2 regions of the Pedococcus sp. genome follow, and region 2 is predicted to be linked to the other one. Evidence: predicted binding sites of a transcription regulator. Region 2 holds the regulator's gene; the other holds the start of a gene.
The links. The regulator LexA, encoded in region 2, represses DNA repair genes until DNA is damaged. The targets are predictions, from matches to a motif close to TCGAACANNTGTTCGA.

Region 1: a site for LexA is predicted at 3,371-3,386, ahead of VIB11_RS11385 (YbaK/EbsC family protein). Genes of this name have one in related genera too.

Annotation. Positions count from the first base shown of each region.
Region 1 covers NZ_DATBMI010000137.1:10,954-19,114, forward strand. Annotated here, with positions in the region: gene VIB11_RS11370 (DNA polymerase III subunit alpha) at 1-2,364, opposite strand, end outside; gene VIB11_RS11375 (SAV_6107 family HEPN domain-containing protein) at 2,355-2,789, opposite strand; gene VIB11_RS11380 (DUF6504 family protein) at 2,839-3,219, opposite strand; gene VIB11_RS11385 (YbaK/EbsC family protein) at 3,496-4,056, shown strand; gene VIB11_RS11390 (VOC family protein) at 4,201-4,581, opposite strand; gene VIB11_RS11395 (HAD-IIA family hydrolase) at 4,675-5,475, shown strand; gene metF (methylenetetrahydrofolate reductase [NAD(P)H]) at 5,545-6,477, opposite strand; gene VIB11_RS11405 (polyprenyl synthetase family protein) at 6,591-7,676, shown strand; gene VIB11_RS11410 (Rv2175c family DNA-binding protein) at 7,673-8,011, opposite strand.
Region 2 covers NZ_DATBMI010000117.1:21,470-29,630, reverse strand. Annotated here, with positions in the region: gene VIB11_RS09765 (ComEC/Rec2 family competence protein) at 1-1,553, shown strand, start outside; gene VIB11_RS09760 (LysR family transcriptional regulator) at 1,558-2,487, opposite strand; gene VIB11_RS09755 (Sir2 family NAD-dependent protein deacetylase) at 2,589-3,425, shown strand; gene VIB11_RS09750 (class I SAM-dependent methyltransferase) at 3,403-3,999, opposite strand; gene VIB11_RS09745 (N-acetyltransferase family protein) at 4,018-4,506, shown strand; gene VIB11_RS09740 (SGNH/GDSL hydrolase family protein) at 4,514-5,407, opposite strand; gene VIB11_RS09735 (DUF4259 domain-containing protein) at 5,592-6,005, shown strand; gene lexA (transcriptional repressor LexA) at 6,031-6,759, opposite strand; gene VIB11_RS09725 (LysM peptidoglycan-binding domain-containing protein) at 7,030-7,437, shown strand; gene VIB11_RS09720 (CHAP domain-containing protein) at 7,533-8,161, opposite strand, start outside.

The DNA of each region.
Region 1 (8,161 bases), on a different contig from region 2:
CTCGTCGGCCTGGGCGAGGGTGACGCCGGTGGTCTCGGCGACGATCTTGAGGACCTGCTCGTGGAAGACGACCACGCCGGCGGTCTCCTCGAGGGCCGGCACCAGCGTGGGGTGGAGGTACTCGGTGTCCTTCCAGCCGTGGCGGGCCTCGAGGAACGGGGTGATCATGTCGGACTTCACCGGCCCGGGGCGGAACAGCGAGATGTCGATGATGAGGTCCTCGAAACGCTCCGGGCCGAACTTGCCGATGAGCTCGCGCTGCCCGGGGCTCTCGATCTGGAAGCAGCCCAGGGTGTGGGTGGAGCGGATCAGCCGGAAGGTGGCCTCGTCGTCGAGCGGCACCTGGGCCTGGTCGTCGAGGTCGACCTCGACCTCGTCGACCCTGCCGACCTCCGCGACGGCATGGGCCATCGCGGACTGCATGCGGATGCCGAGGACGTCGAGCTTGAGCAGGCCGAGGGTCTCGACGTCGTCCTTGTCGAACTGGCTCATCGGGAAGCCCAGCCAGCTCGCCTCGACCGGGGTCCGGTCGAGCAGCCCGGTGTTGGAGAGCACCACCCCGCAGGGGTGCAGCGCGATGTGGCGCGGCAGGCCGTCGAGGCGCTCGACGAGGTCGAACAGCAGCCGCAGGCGGGGGCTGCCGAGCCCCCGGCTGCGCAGCTCGGGCAGCTCGGCGATGGCACTGCGGGCGTCCCGGGCGCGGATGTGCGGGAAGGCCTTGGCGATCTCGTCGATCTCCTGGGGTGGCAGTCCGAGCGCGGCGCCCACGTCGCGCACCGCGTGACGCACCTTGTAGGTGTCCATCATCGAGACGCAGGTGACCCGGTGGCCGCCGAACCGCTCGAGGACGCGCTCGTAGACCTCGGTGCGCCGGGCCGACTCGACGTCGATGTCGATGTCCGGAAGCTCGGCCCGCAGCGGGGAGCAGAACCGCTCCATGAGCAGGTCGTAGCGGATCGGGTCGACCCCGCTGATGCCGAGCAGGTAGTTGACCAGCGACCCGGCACCCGAGCCCCGCGCGGCCACCCGCACCCCCATGTCGCGGATGAGGTCGACGACGGCGGCCACGGTGAGGAAGTACGTCGGGTAGCCGAGCTCGGCGATGACCTTGAGCTCCTCGCCGAGCCGGGTCTCGACGGTATGCCGCTCCCGTTCACCGGCGGTGGGGTACCGGGTGGGGACAGCGGCACGGCAGCGCTCTTCCAGCACAGACTGCGGGTGGGTCCCGGGGGCGATGGCGAGCGCTGCCGGCTCGGGCAGGTGGACCGCCCCGATGCCGAGGTCGCGACGAGGGTCCTGGGCACACGCCAGGGCCATGGCCAGGGTCGAGGCGAGCAGGGCATCGGCCCGAGCCCGGTCTCCGGAGGTGACGGCCAGGGCGACGGCGTGCATGGCAGGGGTACTGGCGAGGTGGGCGGCGTCGGTGACGCGGTCGAGATGGCGGGTGTCGAGCAGGACGAGCCGGCGCGCCGCGTCGAGGACGTCGACGACGGCGCTCTCCCCCGGATCGACGTGGCGCACGGCGGCGGTCAGCACCGCCGGCAGCCCGCTCTCGTCGGCCAGCCCGAGCAGGCGGGCGGCGTGGCCGCGGGAGGCAGGAGTGCCCTCGGGACCGCCGTGGCAGACCACCTCGATGGCCAGGGCGTCGCGGGGCAGCAGCCGCCGCCAGCCGGCCAGCAGCGCGCGGGCCCGGTCAGGGCGCTTGGCCAGCAACGCTCGGCCGACGTCGGAGTCGGGCCCGAGCAGCACGACGAGCGGGCTGGCCGGCGCGCCGCTCGCCCTCGTGCCGCTCGCCCTCGTGCCGCTCGCCCTCGTGCCGCCGCGACCCTCGCCGCCGGTACCTGCACCACCTGCACCGCCGTCGCCGACCAGGCAGCGCCCGGCAATGGTCAACGGGGTGCTGACCGGCTGGCCTCGCTCCCCGCGCAGGTGGGTGTCGGTGACCAGCCGGCACAGCGACGCCCAGCCGACCCCGGCCGGCACCCCTGCCTCGCGGCCGCGGGCGAGCACCGTGACCCGGGGATGCCGGGGATCACGGTCGGCGCCACCACGCACGGGGGTGCGCGACCGCTCGGTTCCCGCCCCGCTCCGCGACGGAACCGGACCCCACAGGCGGGGACCGCCCCCGGGGACGGGCTCGGGGCCAACGGCGAGGTCGACCCCGAGGACAGGGGCGATGCCCGCCGCAGTGGCGGCCTGGACGAACCGGACCGCGCCGTAGAGGCCGTCGCGGTCGGTCAGGGCCAGGATGGGCTGGCCGTGCTGGGCGGCACGCTCCACCAGCGCCGCCGGAGTGGATGTGCCGTAGCGCATCGAGAACCCCGAGGCGACGTGCAGGTGGGCGAAGTCACCGCTCACGCCCATGCCGTCGGGACGAGCACGTTGCCGTGCGGCGGGGAGGCCGGCAGGCCGAGCGAGCGGCAGACCAGGTCGACGAAGGTCTCCGCCTGCCGGAGCAGGTCGTCGGCCTCGCGCGCGGTCACCGCGGTCGCACCGCCACCCAGGACCGTGCCCTGTGGGTCGTGGCGTGGCCCGGTGGCCTCGAAGAACTCGGCCCACTCGGTCAGCTCGGGGGCCACCGACGGCAGGAGCGCCCAGAGGCTGTGCGGGCCGGGCACCCCTGCCGTGGCAGCCCGGGCGGAGACCAAGGCGGCCGCGGCCCGCATCGCCGCGAGCCGGGACTGCAGGTAGCGCTCGGCGACCGCTCGGCTGTGGCATGCCTCGAGCAGGCTCGCCCGGGAGCGCTCGATGAGCTCCAGGGTCGAGGCCGCCGTCGCACCGCTGCCCACGGACGGCGCCCCGCCGCGTGCTGGTGCTCGTGGTGTCATCGCCGCCGCCTCAGTCCGCGACCCGCAGCAGGCGCCACTGGCACGGTGAGAGGTCGGCGCCGAGGTCGTAGACCCCGGTGCCGGCCATCCGACCAGCGCTGGCCTCGACCCGCCACACCTGCCGCTCGCGGGCGCCGGCGAGGACGACGCCCGACGGCTCGGCTCCACCACCGGCGGGAGGGTCGCCAGCCTCCGTGCCTGAGGCCACGGTCTCGAGCGCGTCGCGCCACCAGGGTCGTCGCTCCTGCCAGTGCTCGAGCACCTCGCGCACGACGTAGAGCCGGCCGCGCCAGACGAAGGCGTCCGGGGCACCTGGCGCGTCGGCGGCTCCCGCCTCTCGAGCCTGCCCGGCGGACCGGACCTCGATGGGCTCTTCGTATCGGCGCACCACGGCAGGCTCCTTCCACAGGTGTCGGGGATGGTGCGCTCTGGCCGTGGCAGGCGGGGTCGAGGCGCCTGCCACAGGGCCAGAGCCGCACCGATGGACCTGCCCCGGGAACCCGGGGACCGCAGTGTGGGGCACTGGCGGCCGGACCATCTGTTCGAACATGTGTTCGATGAGATGAATGTACACCGACCCTCGGACAGCCCGTCAAGGCGTTGCGGGGAACACCTCTCACGAGCCGAAACGCGAGCGACCCCACCCGGGGGTCACTAGGCTCCGGTCATGGACGGCCACCCCCCGACCACCCCGGCCACGCCGCCCACCCCGGGCACACCGGCCGAGTCCGGCGACGACACCCTCAGCCACCCGGCCGTCCAGCGTGTCCTCGCGGCCCTCGCCGTCCAGCACATCACCCCCGAGGTGGTCATCCTCCCCGACGCCGTACGCACCGCTGCCGCGGCGGCGCGGGCCCTGGGCATCACCCCCGCCGAGATCGCCAACTCCCTCGTCTTCCGCGCACACGAGGCCGACGGCGCCATCACCCCCCTGCTGGTCCTCACCTCCGGCGCGCACCGGGTCGACCTCGTCAAGGTCGCCGACCTCATCGACGACATCGACCACATCGACCGCGCTGACGCCGATTTCGTGCTCAGCACAACGGGGTTCGCCATCGGCGGTGTCGCTCCCGTCGGCCACATCGGACCGATCCGCACTGTCGTCGACGTGTCCCTCAGCCGCTACCCACACGTCTGGGCCGCCGCCGGCCACACCCACGTCGTCTACCGCACGACATACGAAGAGCTCCTCAGGGTGACCGCCGGGCACGCCATCGAGGTGGCCTGAGCGGCGACGGCACACGCGAGAGACCCTCGCCACGCGCGGGGCAGCTGAGCGACGGCACACCCCTGCCGCAGCCCGTAGCCCTCAGCCCTCAGCCCGCAGGCGTCAGCCCGCAGGCGTCAGCCCGCGGGTGTCAGCCCGCGGGTGTCAGCGGGTGTGCACGCAGAGGACGTTGCCGTCCGGGTCGAGGAACCAGGCCGCCCGTACGCCATCGGTCTCGGCGATGTGGTTCACCGTCTTCAGGTCCGGCAGGTCGTAGTCCTCGAAGACGACGCCGCGGCCCTCGAGCTCGGCGATCTCGGCCTCGAGGTCGTCGACCTTCCAGCTCATGGCCGTGCTCGCGGACTGGGTCCCCGCCTCGCGCGGCAGCAGCACGAGCGTGGCGCCACCGCCCAGACCGAAGAGCAGCTCGCCCATGGGGTCGCTGCCCTCGAACGGCAGGCCCAGCGTGTTCGCGTAGAAGTCCTTGGCGCGATCGGTGTCCGTGACCGGCAGCATCGTGGCGATGGGGCACGTGGCAAGGGACATGGGGAACCTCCTTCTCGACGCCTCCAGACTGCGCTCGGCCCAGCCCGTGGCGCTCCCCCAAAGTGACTACGCCGGCCATGCACAATGGGGCCCATGACGACACCCAGGCCGGTCGAGTGCTGGCTCACCGACATGGACGGCGTGCTCGTCCACGAGGACACCGCGATCCCCGGTGCCAGCGACTTCATCACCGCCCTCGTGGCCTCCGGCCGCCGCTTCCTCGTCCTCACGAACAACTCGATCTACACGCCGCGCGACCTGCGGGCGAGGCTGCGCGCCAGCGGGATCGACGTCCCGGAGTCCGCGATCTGGACGTCTGCCCTGGCCACCGCGAAGTTCCTCGACGACCAGCGGCCCGGCGGGTCTGCCTACGTCGTCGGCGAGGCAGGGCTGACGACCGCGCTGCACGACATCGGCTACACCATGACCGAGCGCGACCCCGAGTACGTCGTCCTGGGAGAGACCCGCACCTACTCCTTCGAGGCGATCACCAAGGCGATCCGGCTCATCGAGGGCGGCGCGAGGTTCATCGCGACCAACCCGGACGTCAGCGGCCCCAGCCAGCAGGGCACCCTGCCGGCCACCGGCTCGGTGGCTGCGCTCATCAGCGCCGCGACCGGCCACCAGCCCTACTACATCGGCAAGCCCAACCCGCTGATGATGCGCAGCGCCCTCAACCGCCTCGATGCCCACTCGGAGTCCACGGTGATGGTCGGCGACCGCATGGACACCGACATCATCAGCGGCCTCGAGGCCGGGCTGCGCACGATCCTCGTGCTGACCGGGTCCACCCGACGCGAGCAGGTCGAGCGGTTCCCGTACCAGGCGACCCGGGTGGTCGACTCGATCGCCGACGTGGCGCCCCTGGTCGACCAGCTGCAGCCCGTTCCCTGACCCGGGCACTGCCACCCGTGCCGGGTCGGTGCCCCGGTGTATGCCGCGGCGTGGGCCGCGGCAGGGCCGTCAGGGTCGCGGGGCAGCGGCGGCGAGGTCCAGGTTCTGGTAGACCTCGAGGGTCGCCGTCGAGCGGTTCATGGTGATGAAGTGCAGGCCCGGCGCACCCTCGGAGAGCATCCGGCTCGACAGCTCGGTCGCGATCTCGACGCCCACGGCGCGCACGGCCTCCGGATCGTCGGCCACGGCCTCCAGCCGGGTGACGACCGGGGGCGGGAGCGGGGTGCCCATGAGCTGGGACATCCGCGCGATCTGCCTGACGTTCGTGACCGGCATCAGCCCGGGCGTGATGGGCAGGTCGCACCGCGCTGCGACGGCGTCGCGCAGGCGCAGGTAGGAGTCGGCGTCGAACACCATCTGGGTGATCGCGAACGACGCACCGGCGGCGTGCTTGCGCACCAGCACGTCGACGTCGTGCTCGAGGCTCGGCGACTCGGGGTGGACGTCCGGGAAGGCGGCCACCCCCACGGTGAAGTCGCCCAGGCCCCGCACCAGTGTGACGAGGTCCTCGGCGTGGTCCAGGCCCTCGGGGTGGGGCACCCACTCGCCGCCGACGTTGCCCGGCGGGTCCCCCCGGAGGGCGAGGATGCTGCGGACTCCCGCCGCGGCATACTGGCCCACCACCTGGCGCAGCTCGGCGACGGACGCGTTGACGCAGGTGAGGTGGGCGAGCGGGGTGAGGGTGGTCTCCCGGGCGATGCGCTCGGTCACCCGGACCGTGCGGTCCTGGGTGGTGCCCCCGGCGCCGTAGGTGACGGACACGAAGCTCGGCCGCACCCGCTCCAGCCGCCGGATCGCCTGCCAGAGCACAGCCTCCGAGGCGTCGTCCTTCGGAGGGAAGAACTCGAAGCTGATCGAGGGTCCCTGGGCAGCGAGCATCCGCGGGATCGACCGGGTGATGTGCTCCGGCCTCCGCTGCGTCGAGGACTGCCCCAGAGCCATGCGGCGAGCGTAGTGCAGCACCGCTCGCGTTAGGCTCGGCACTACACATCCTGAGACCGCCCGGGCACGCACCGGACACCGCTCGACGGGCCCCCACCGCACGAGGAGGCACTGTGCCCCACCCGCTCGATGCTGCGCACCTGCGCGCGCGTGTGCAGGAGTGCGTCGATGCCGAGCTCGCGGCCCAGTCCGAGGTGTTGGCGGAGGTCGGTCCCGACGCCCAGGATCTGCTGGCCGCCGTGCGCTCGCTCCTCTCGGGCGGCAAGCGCCTGCGGGCGGCGTTCCTGTACTGGGGGTACCGCGCCACCGGCCAGCCCGACTCCCCCGGGCTCGTCCGGCTGGCCACCGCCATGGAGTTCTTCCAGGCCGCGGCCCTGATCCACGACGACGTCATGGACGACAGCGACACCCGGCGCGGCCTGCCCGCCGCGCACCGGGCCCTCGCCGCCCGGCACAGCGCGGAGGCCTGGGCCGGCGACGCCGACCGGTTCGGGCTGGCCGGGGCGATCCTGGCGGGCAACCTCTGCCTCAACTGGACCGAGGAGCTCTACTCCACCTCCGGCCTGCCCCCCGAGCACCTCCAGCGGGCCCGGCCGGTGTTCGACCGGATGCGCACCCAGCTCATGGGCGGGCAGTTCCTGGACGTCGTGGAGTCCGCGCGGTCCTGGGAGGGGCTCGGGACCGCCGAGCGGATCGAGCGGGCCCGCCGGGTGATCCGCTTCAAGAGCGCCAAGTACACCATCGAGCACCCGCTCCTCATCGGCGCCTCGGCCGGCGGCGCCAGCGAGGAGGACCTCGCCTCGCTCTCGCGCTACGGCCTCGACCTCGGCCACGCGTTCCAGCTGCGCGACGACCTGCTCGGTGTCTTCGGCGACCCGGCGTCGACGGGCAAGCCGGCCGGCGACGACCTGCGCGAGGGCAAGCGCACGGTCCTCATCGCCCACACCCTCGAGGGCACCGACGACGCCGGCCGCCGGCTGGTGGGGGCCGACCTCGGCCGACCCGACCTCGACGAGCTGGGCGTGGAGCGGCTGCGCGAGGTCATCACCGCCTCCGGTGCGGTCGACGCCGTGGAGGCCGAGATCGGCGCCCTCGCCGACTCGGCCCGGCTCGCGCTGAAGTCGACGACCGGGCTGGCGACCGAGCCCACGTCGGTGCTCGACCAGCTCATCGACTTCTCCACCGCCCGCTCGTCCTAGAAGGCCTGCTCCATCGCCCGTCGGCGCACCTCGGTCTTGAAGCCCGCGGTGAGGGCGTCGACCGGCGCGCCCGGCACGGGCAGCGTGGCGTCGGGGGTGAACAGCCAGCGCAGGATCTCCTCGTCGTTCATGCCGCCGTCGCCGAGCACGGTGAAGGTGCCCCGGAGGTGCGGCATCGCGCGCTCGTCGACGAACTTCGCGGGGACCTTCACGACCCGGCGCTCCCCGATCCGGGCGGCGAGCAGCTCGCGGTCCTCGATGAGCCGGCGCACGTCGGAGAGCCTGAGCCCGAGGCGCTCCGCCACCTCCGGAACGGTCAGCCACTCACCGACCAGGCTCTCGAGGGTGGTCTCGACGTCGGCCCTGGCGGCATCGGAGGCGGAGGGGTCGGAGGCGTTGTTCTCGGGCTCCTGAGGAGCGGTCTCGTTCACCGCCCCAGAGTGCCAGTGGCGGGCGCCAAAGCAAATTACATCGATGTAAGTCAA
Region 2 (8,161 bases):
TGGCCGGGTTCGTCGTCCTGGCCCGGCCCGAGCCAAGCGTCATCCGCGCGGCTGCGATGGGGGCCGTCGGGCTGATCGGGCTGAGCCAGTCGCGGCGCGCCGCGGGGCTCCCGGTGCTCTCGGCAGCTGTGCTCGCGCTGCTCGTGGTCGACCCGTGGCTGAGCCGCTCCTACGGCTTCGCCCTCTCCACCCTCGCGACGCTGGGCCTGCTGCTCTTCGTCCGAGACTGGGGCCACGCGATCGGCGCCCGGCTGCCCGGCCGGATCCGGTCGTGGGGGCCTGCCCTGGCCATTCCCGTTGCGGCACAGGCGATGTGCGCGCCCGTGGTCGTGCTGTTGCAGGGCTCGGTCAGCACGGTCGGCGTCGTCGCGAACCTGCTCGCCGCTCCGCTGGTCGCACCAGCCACGGTGACTGGCGTCGCGGCCGCGCTGGTGTCACCCCTGTGGCAGCCCGCCGGCACCGCCCTCTGCTGGGCCGGTGCGCTGCCCGCTCTCGGCATCGCCCGCATCGCACGGGTGTTCGCGCAGGTCCCCGGAGGCACCCTGCCCTGGCCGGACGGGCCGCCGGGGGCGATCCTGCTCGCCGCGGTCACGGCGCTGGTGCTGGTGTCGGCTCCGTGGGCCCTGCACCACACCCGCGCCCGGCCCCTGCTCGCCTGCGCCGTGGTGGTGCTGCTGGCTGCAGGCGCGGTGCCGACGTCACCGGTCACCTGGCCGCCACCCGGCTGGCGCCTCGTGGCCTGCGACGTCGGCCAGGGTGATGCGCTGGTGCTCGCGACGTCGCCGGGTCATGCCGTGCTCGTCGATGCCGGCCCAGAACCGTCGGCGGTCGACGGCTGTCTGCGCCGTCTGCGAGTCGGGGTGCTCGACGCCCTCGTGCTCACCCACTTCCACGCCGACCACGTCGACGGCCTCCCCGGTGCGCTCAACGGCCGGGAGGTGCGCGAGGTGCTGGCCTCCCCGGTGCGAGACCCACCCCACCAGGCGGAGCAGGTCCACCGCGCCGTGCAGGCTCGCGGGATCCCCCTGCGCGAGCTGTATGCCGGCGACCGCCTCACGTGGCCAGGTGTCCGCGCCGAGGTGTGGTGGCCTGCCCGCCGGATCGCGGCGGGCTCGGTGGCCAACAACGCCAGCGTCGTGCTCGCCGTGCACACGGGAGGCGTCGACGCGCTGCTCCTGGGCGACGTCGAGCGCGAGGCCGCGCACGCCATGCTGCTCGCACTGCGACGTGACCCCCGGCTCGCCGCCACCGCGGCGACCCTGGACGTCGTCAAGACGCCGCACCACGGCTCGTCGAACCTCGACGACGGCCTGATGGAGGCCGTGCGGGCTCCGGTGGCCCTGATCAGCGTGGGAGCCGACAACGACTACGGCCACCCGGCGCCCCGGCACCTCGACGTGCTGCGCAGGGGAGGGTACGCCGCCTACCGCACCGACCAGCGCGGGGACATCGCCGTGCTCGCCTCCGGGCAGGGTGCGGGCGGCGGGACGGGCGACGTCACGGGCGACGGCGGCCAGGTGCCGCGGGTGGAGGTCGCGTGGCGCCGCCGGTGACGGCTCAGGTGCTCGCGAGCACCCGCGGCGGGGTCTTCGCGGCCTCGACGAGGGCCTCGATCGTGGCCTGCACGGCCGGCACCCGCTGGAGGTCCGGGGTCGTGACGACCTGAACGTGGCGCCGTGAGGCGGGCTTGATCGTCCGGGTCACGACGTCGCTGTGGTGGGCGGTGCGGAGGATGAGGTCGGGGATCAGTGCCACGCCGAGGCCCTCGGCGACCAGACCGAGCACGGCGACGTAGTCCTCGGTCTCGAAGGCGACGTCGGGGCTGAAGCCCTCGGTGGCGCACATCTGCAGGAGGTGGCCGCGGCACCGGGGGCAACCTGCGATCCAGCTCTCCGACGACAGCGCGGAGAGGTCGACGACCTCCCGGTCGGCCAGCGGGTGGTGCCTCGGGAGCGCCAGGCGCACCTCGTCGTCGAGGAGGTGGTGGGTGACGAAGGCGTCGAGGTCCTCCTCGCCCCGGCCGAGGTCGGTGCCCTCGTAGGCGAACGCCACCGCGAGGTCGCACTCACCGGCGCGCAGGGCCGCCAGGGACTCCGGCGGCTCGGCCTCGGTGAAGCTGACCTTGACCTCGGGGTACCGCTCCTTGACCAGCGCCAGCGCCCGAGGCACCAGGGTCGCCGACGACGACGGGAAGGCCATCAGGCGCACCCGCCCGGCGCGCAGGCCGGCGATGGCGGCGACCTCCTCCTCCGCGGCGTCGAGGGCCGCGAGGACGGCCACTGCGTGGCGCGCCAGCACCTGCCCGGCCTCGGTGAGCCTCACGCTGCGCCCGACCCGCTCGACCAGGACGGTCCCGGTGCGCTGCTCGAGGCGGCGCACCATCTGTGAGATGGCCGGCTGGGAGTAGCCGAGCGCGAGGGCGGCGCCGGTGAAGCTGCCCTCGTCGGCGATGGCCTTCATGACGCGAAGACCGGCGGCGTCGATCATGAGATCAGCATAACCCTGCGTTATCCATGCCGACCGTTGTCGCCGCACGACCGACGGTGAGCCAGGGCGCGAGCCGGGAGGCGTCACGCATACTGGTCGCCATGCGCACCACCACAGCGACGGGCCTCGACGCGTTCGTCGAGCTGCTGGCCGGTGGCGGCGTGCTGGTCCTCTCGGGGGCCGGCCTGAGCACCGAGTCCGGCATCCCCGACTACCGCGGGCCGGACGGCCGGCGCCGGGTGCAGCCCATGCAGTACTCCGAGTTCGTCGGTTCCTCGGCCGCCCGACAGCGCTACTGGGCCCGCAGCTACGTCGGCTGGCAGCGGTTCTCCAGCGCGGGCCCCAACGCAGGGCACCGTGCCGTCGCGGCACTGCAGCGGGCAGGGGTGGTCGGCCCGGTCATCACCCAGAACGTCGACGGCCTGCACCAGGCCGGGGGGGCGGTCGACGTCACCGAGCTGCACGGAGCCCTCGAGCGGGTGGTGTGCCTGACCTGCGGCGACGTCACGAGTCGCTGGCACCTCGACGAGCGGATGCGCCAGGCCAACCCGGGCTACGAGGTGACCAGCGACGAGATCCGCCCCGACGGCGACATCGCCCTGAACGACCTCGACGTCGAGGCCTTCGTCGTCCCGCTGTGCCTCGTGTGCGGTCGCGACACCCTCAAGCCCGACGTGGTCTTCTTCGGTGAGTCCGTCCCGAAACCGTTGGTGGAGAACTGTTTCGGGCTCACCGAGCGGGCGCGCGTGGTGCTCGTCCTCGGGTCCTCCCTCGCCGTGATGTCCGGCTACCGGTTCGTGCGGCGGGCGGCCGCGCGCGGCATACCGGTGGGGATCATCACGCACGGGCCCACGCGAGGCGACGGCGAGGCCACCCACCGCATCGACGCGCCGCTCGGCGCCACGCTGACCGAGCTCACGCGCCGGCTGGCCGCCTAGCCACCAGGACCAGGTCGATCGCGTCGCCGGCGTCGGTGGGGCGGACGACCTCCTCGCACCGCTCGAGATCGAGGTCCCGGGCCGCCGCGTGGAGCTGCTCGACGGTGGTGAGGATCGCCGGGTCCTGCGGGCCGCCCACCCCCTCGGTGAGGTTGCGCAGCGCGTGCCCCACCACGACGATCGCCCCCTCGGGCGCCAGCCATCGGGTCGCCCGGGACAGCACCTCCTCCGGGAGGTGGAGGTAGGCGACCAGGACCAGGTCGTAGAACGTCCCCGGGGGCGGCTCCCAGAGCGTGACGTCCTCGACCACCCACTCGATGGCCGCCTCCAGCCCCTGGCGCCGGGCCTCCTCCGCGCCGCGGGCGACGCCGACCGACGAGAAGTCCACCGCCGTCACCGTCCACCCTGCCTGCGCGAGCCAGATCGCGTGCCGGCCCTCGCCCGCGCCGAGGTCCAGCGCCCGGCCCGGCGGCCACGGGGCGACGATGCGCTCCACCTCGCGGTTGGGCCCAGCGCTCCAGACACGATCCTGCGCGGCATACCGCTCGTCCCACAACCGCTGGCGATCCGTCATGGTCCTAGCATCGCCCCTGTGATCCAGATCCGCGCCGCCCAGGAGCCCGATCTCGCGGCCGTCGCCGAGATCTACAACGTCGAGGTCCTCGGTGGCGTGGGCACCTTCGACACCGAGCCGAAGGGGCCCGAGCACTTCGCCCACCGCCTGCGCCCGGAGCATCCCGGCGACGTGTTCCTGGTCGCTGTCGACGCGGGTTCCGTTGTGGGGTTTGCCTATTCGGGCCCCTTCCGGGCGAGGCCCGCGTATGCCGCCACCCGCGAGACCTCGGTGTACCTCGCCGCCGGGGCGCGCGGCACGGGAGTCGGGCGGGCGCTCTACTCCGAGCTGCTCACCCGCCTCGACGACGCTGGCGTGCACACCCAGGTGGCGGTGGTAGCGCTCCCCAACGACGCCAGCGAGGCGCTCCACCGGGCACTGGGCTTCGAGCGGGTCGGCGTGCTGCGCGAAGTCGGCCGCAAGTTCGGCCGCTACATCGACACGGCCTGGTGGCAGCGGATGCCCTGAGCCCTGGTCACCGCAGGCCCAGGACCGCTGCGACGGTCGGCCACACCAGCTCGGCGAACCGCTGGTGGCCGCTGACGGCGTAGTGCCTCAGGTCCCAGGCCAGGTCTCGTCGCCGGTGCTCGTAGGACGCCAGCGCGCCGCCGTCGGTCCGGCACTGCGGGACCTCGGCGCAGACGCGGCGCACCTCGGCCTCGTAGGCCTGGACCAACCGGGTCTGCCGGGCGACCCCGCCCGGGTCCACCCGCCCGGGCCCCAGGAACAGCGAGCAGGGCTGCGGGCCGCCCAGCCTGCCGGAGGCATCGCTGTCGGAGGCGAGGGCGGCGGCCTGCTCTGCGGGCCTGCCGACGACGGTGACGATCACGACCCGGGTCGTCGGGGAGGCGGAGGTGATGGTGTCCAACGCCTGCCTGACCTCGGCGCCGAAGACCGGGATGCGGCGAGGGTCGCTGCCGTCGCAGGCGATGTCGTTGACGATGGTCTGGACGAGGACCAGTGCCGGAGCAGGCACGCGCGAGAGCGCCGAGGCTGCCTGGCCGGCGAGGGCCGTGGCCCGGGAACCGTTGACCGCGGCGTTGACGACGTGCCCGGCCGTGTCCGGGAGCGAGGCGACCATGCGCTGGTAGATGCTGTTCACCTCCGGGCTGGTCCCCGTGGCCCAGGAGTTCTGCAGGGCGTTCGCCTTCGGGTTCAGGGGATCCGAGTACACGCCCGTGAGTCCCGAGTGCCCGATCGCGACCAGGCCCCTCGGGTGCGCCGGGTCCGCGTCCGGAGCGGGCGCACCCGCTGTCGCCGCGACGGGCGCGGCCACCGCCACGCGAGCCTCCGGAACCGCCTCGCCACCGCAGGCCGCCAGGGCCAGCACGCCCAGTGACAGCGTCGCGACGGCACGGACCGTGCCCATGGTTCCCCCCGGGTGAGCGGTTGGCGTGGGTCCCTCCGACCACGCTAGGCGAGGCTGCCGGCGCCCACCTCCGGCCGGCGACGTAGGCACCCGCTCGGTCGGCAAAGGGGGCAGAACGGGTTTCCCGAACGCGGGTCCGGACCTACCATCGCGAGGAGGTGGACACACGGGGTGAGGTGATCACATGACGGCAGTGCGCGTGGGCCCGTTCGAGAACGACGACGCACTCGACTTCCTCGACGACCTGGAGGAGGCAGAGCCGGAGGAGCGGCCGCAGAAGGTGGTGCGGGCACTGCGCCAGGTGGTCCGGGCGGAGGCGTACATCGAGGCGCCCCTGATGGCGCAGGCCGTGGCGGCTGCCGCCGTGGTCGCGGGCTCGGTCGACCCGGACTGCCTGGGGCGGGAGCGCTTCCGGCCGCGGTGGATCGAGGAGGACCCGCTCGAGGTCGACGACGACCTCGACGAGCTCGCCGCCACGGTGCTGCGCCGGGCGCTGCGCCACGACGACAACGAGTGGTGGGAGCTGTGGGACGAGGCCGACGCCACGGACGAGGTGACCGAGGTGGTCAGCCGCTACCTCGACGTGCTGGGCGACTGAGGGGAGCCACCCGGGCGGGGCAGCGTCAGACGCGCCGCAGGACGGCCGTGACCTTGCCCAGGACCGTGGCGTGGTCGCCGTCGATCGGGTCGAAGGCCGGGTTGTGCGGCAGCAGCCACACCTTGCCGTCCTTGCGCTTGAAGGTCTTGACGGTGGCCTCGTTGTCGAGCATCGCCGCGACGATGTCGCCGTTGTCGGCGGTCGGCTGCTGGCGCACCACGACCCAGTCGCCGTCGCAGATGGCGGCGTCGACCATCGAGTCGCCGACGACCTTGAGCAGGAAGAGCTGCCCCTCGCCCACGATCTGCTTGGGGAGCGGGAAGACGTCCTCGACGGACTCCTCGGCCGTGATGGGCACGCCGGCGGCGATCTGGCCGAGGACCGGGACGTAGGAGGCCTCGGGCCGCTGGTCGTTGATCCCGGTCTCGTCGAACGGCGCGTCGGCGTCGTCGGGCGCCGCGCCGCCGCGGTAGCCGCGCATGTCGGCGGGGGAGTCGGGGGAGACCACCTCGATCGCCCTCGGACGGTTGGGGTCGCGGCGCAGGAAGCCCTTGCGCTCCAGCGACGACAGCTGGTGGGCGACGGAGCTGGGGGAGGTGAGCCCGACGGCCTCGCCGATCTCACGCAGGCTCGGCGGGTAGCCACGGCGGTCGACGGAGTTGCGGATGACCTCGAGGATGCGGCGCTGGCGGACGGTCAGGCCGTCGCCGCGGTCGCGCTCGGGAAGCTCCTTGACGTTGGTGCCGTCGCTCATGCCTCTCCCCATTTCTGCAGGTCAGACGCCGTATGCCGGTGGGCTGGCGGGGCGCTCTCGCTGGGACTGTCGGTGGGACTGTCGGTGGCCTCTGGTGTGCTTCGAGGCATGAGCACAGCCTATGGGGTTCGAACACACTTGCCAAACACGTGTTCGATGCGTGTCTTGAACCTGACCGCGAAGGGTGCTAGAAATCGTACAGACGTTCGATCGAACACCCGTTCGGAGACCTCGGCCCCGCACCCGCGGGGCCCGGAGACGGAGGACACCATGAGTGCAGCAGTCGCCTGGGACCTGACCCCCGCACCGGCCCGCGTGCCGGGCCGGCCGTCCCGCCCGCGGCTCGTCCTCGTCCCGACCGGTGACGCCGTACCGACTCCGGTGGCGGGCCCGCTGCGCATCACCCGAGCCGGTCGCCTGGCCATCACCCTCACCGTCGCCGCGGCGCTGGTCGCGCTGGCCCTGACGGTGTTCGGCGGCGGTGATGCCGCCGCGGTCACGCCCGCCGCGGACCACGCCACCACGGTCCAGGCGGGGCAGACGCTGTCCCAGATCGCGGTCGAGCAGCTGCCGGGGGTGCCGATGTCCGAGGCCGTCGCCCAGATCCAGCTCGCGAACAACCTCCCCAGCACCCACGTCCACGCCGGTCAGACGCTGCTCATCCCCGCTGCGAGCTAGAGCCCACCGCCGACCGTGAGCCGGCGCCAGTGCACACCGCGGGCCTCCAGCCGGCGCACACCGCGGGGCCTCCAGCCGGCGCCGGCGTCGGCGTGCTAGAGGGTGCGAGTCCCCTTGATGTGGCTCCACTTCACGGGATTCGTGATCCCGGCGTTGTTCACCGCGACCTGGTCGACCACGGTCGTCGGCTTCACGCCACCCACTGTGGCCCACGAGGTCACCCGGTAGGCGACGCCGCCCCTCATCTTGTAGATGTGGCCGGTCGTGCCACCGCGCAGGTACGAGCCGTCGCGTGGCTGGTGCGACAGGTGGTTGAAGCGGACCGCTGAGCCGGCCCTGTCGATGGCGACCTGGTCGACGGTCGTGGTGGGGGCGGCGCCGCCGACGTTGGCCATCGTCGAGACGTAGACAGGTGACCCGCCGGCGATCCGGTAGATCTCGCGGCGCTGGGCGCCCCTGATGAGGGTGCCCTCCGGCGGCGTCGCCCGGAGGTGGTTCCACCGGCCCCCGGCGCCCGCCCTGTCGATGGCCACCTGGTCGACGGTCGTGTACGGCTGTGGCCTGCCGAACGCGCTCCAGGTCGAGACGTGGATCGGGGCACCGCCGACGACCCGGTAGACCTCGCCCCGCTGGCCGCCGCGGATGAACGTGCCGTTGGCCGGGAGTGCGGGGAGTGAGGCGAGAGCGGTGCTGCTCAGGAGGTGGGTCGCCTTCGCACCTCCGA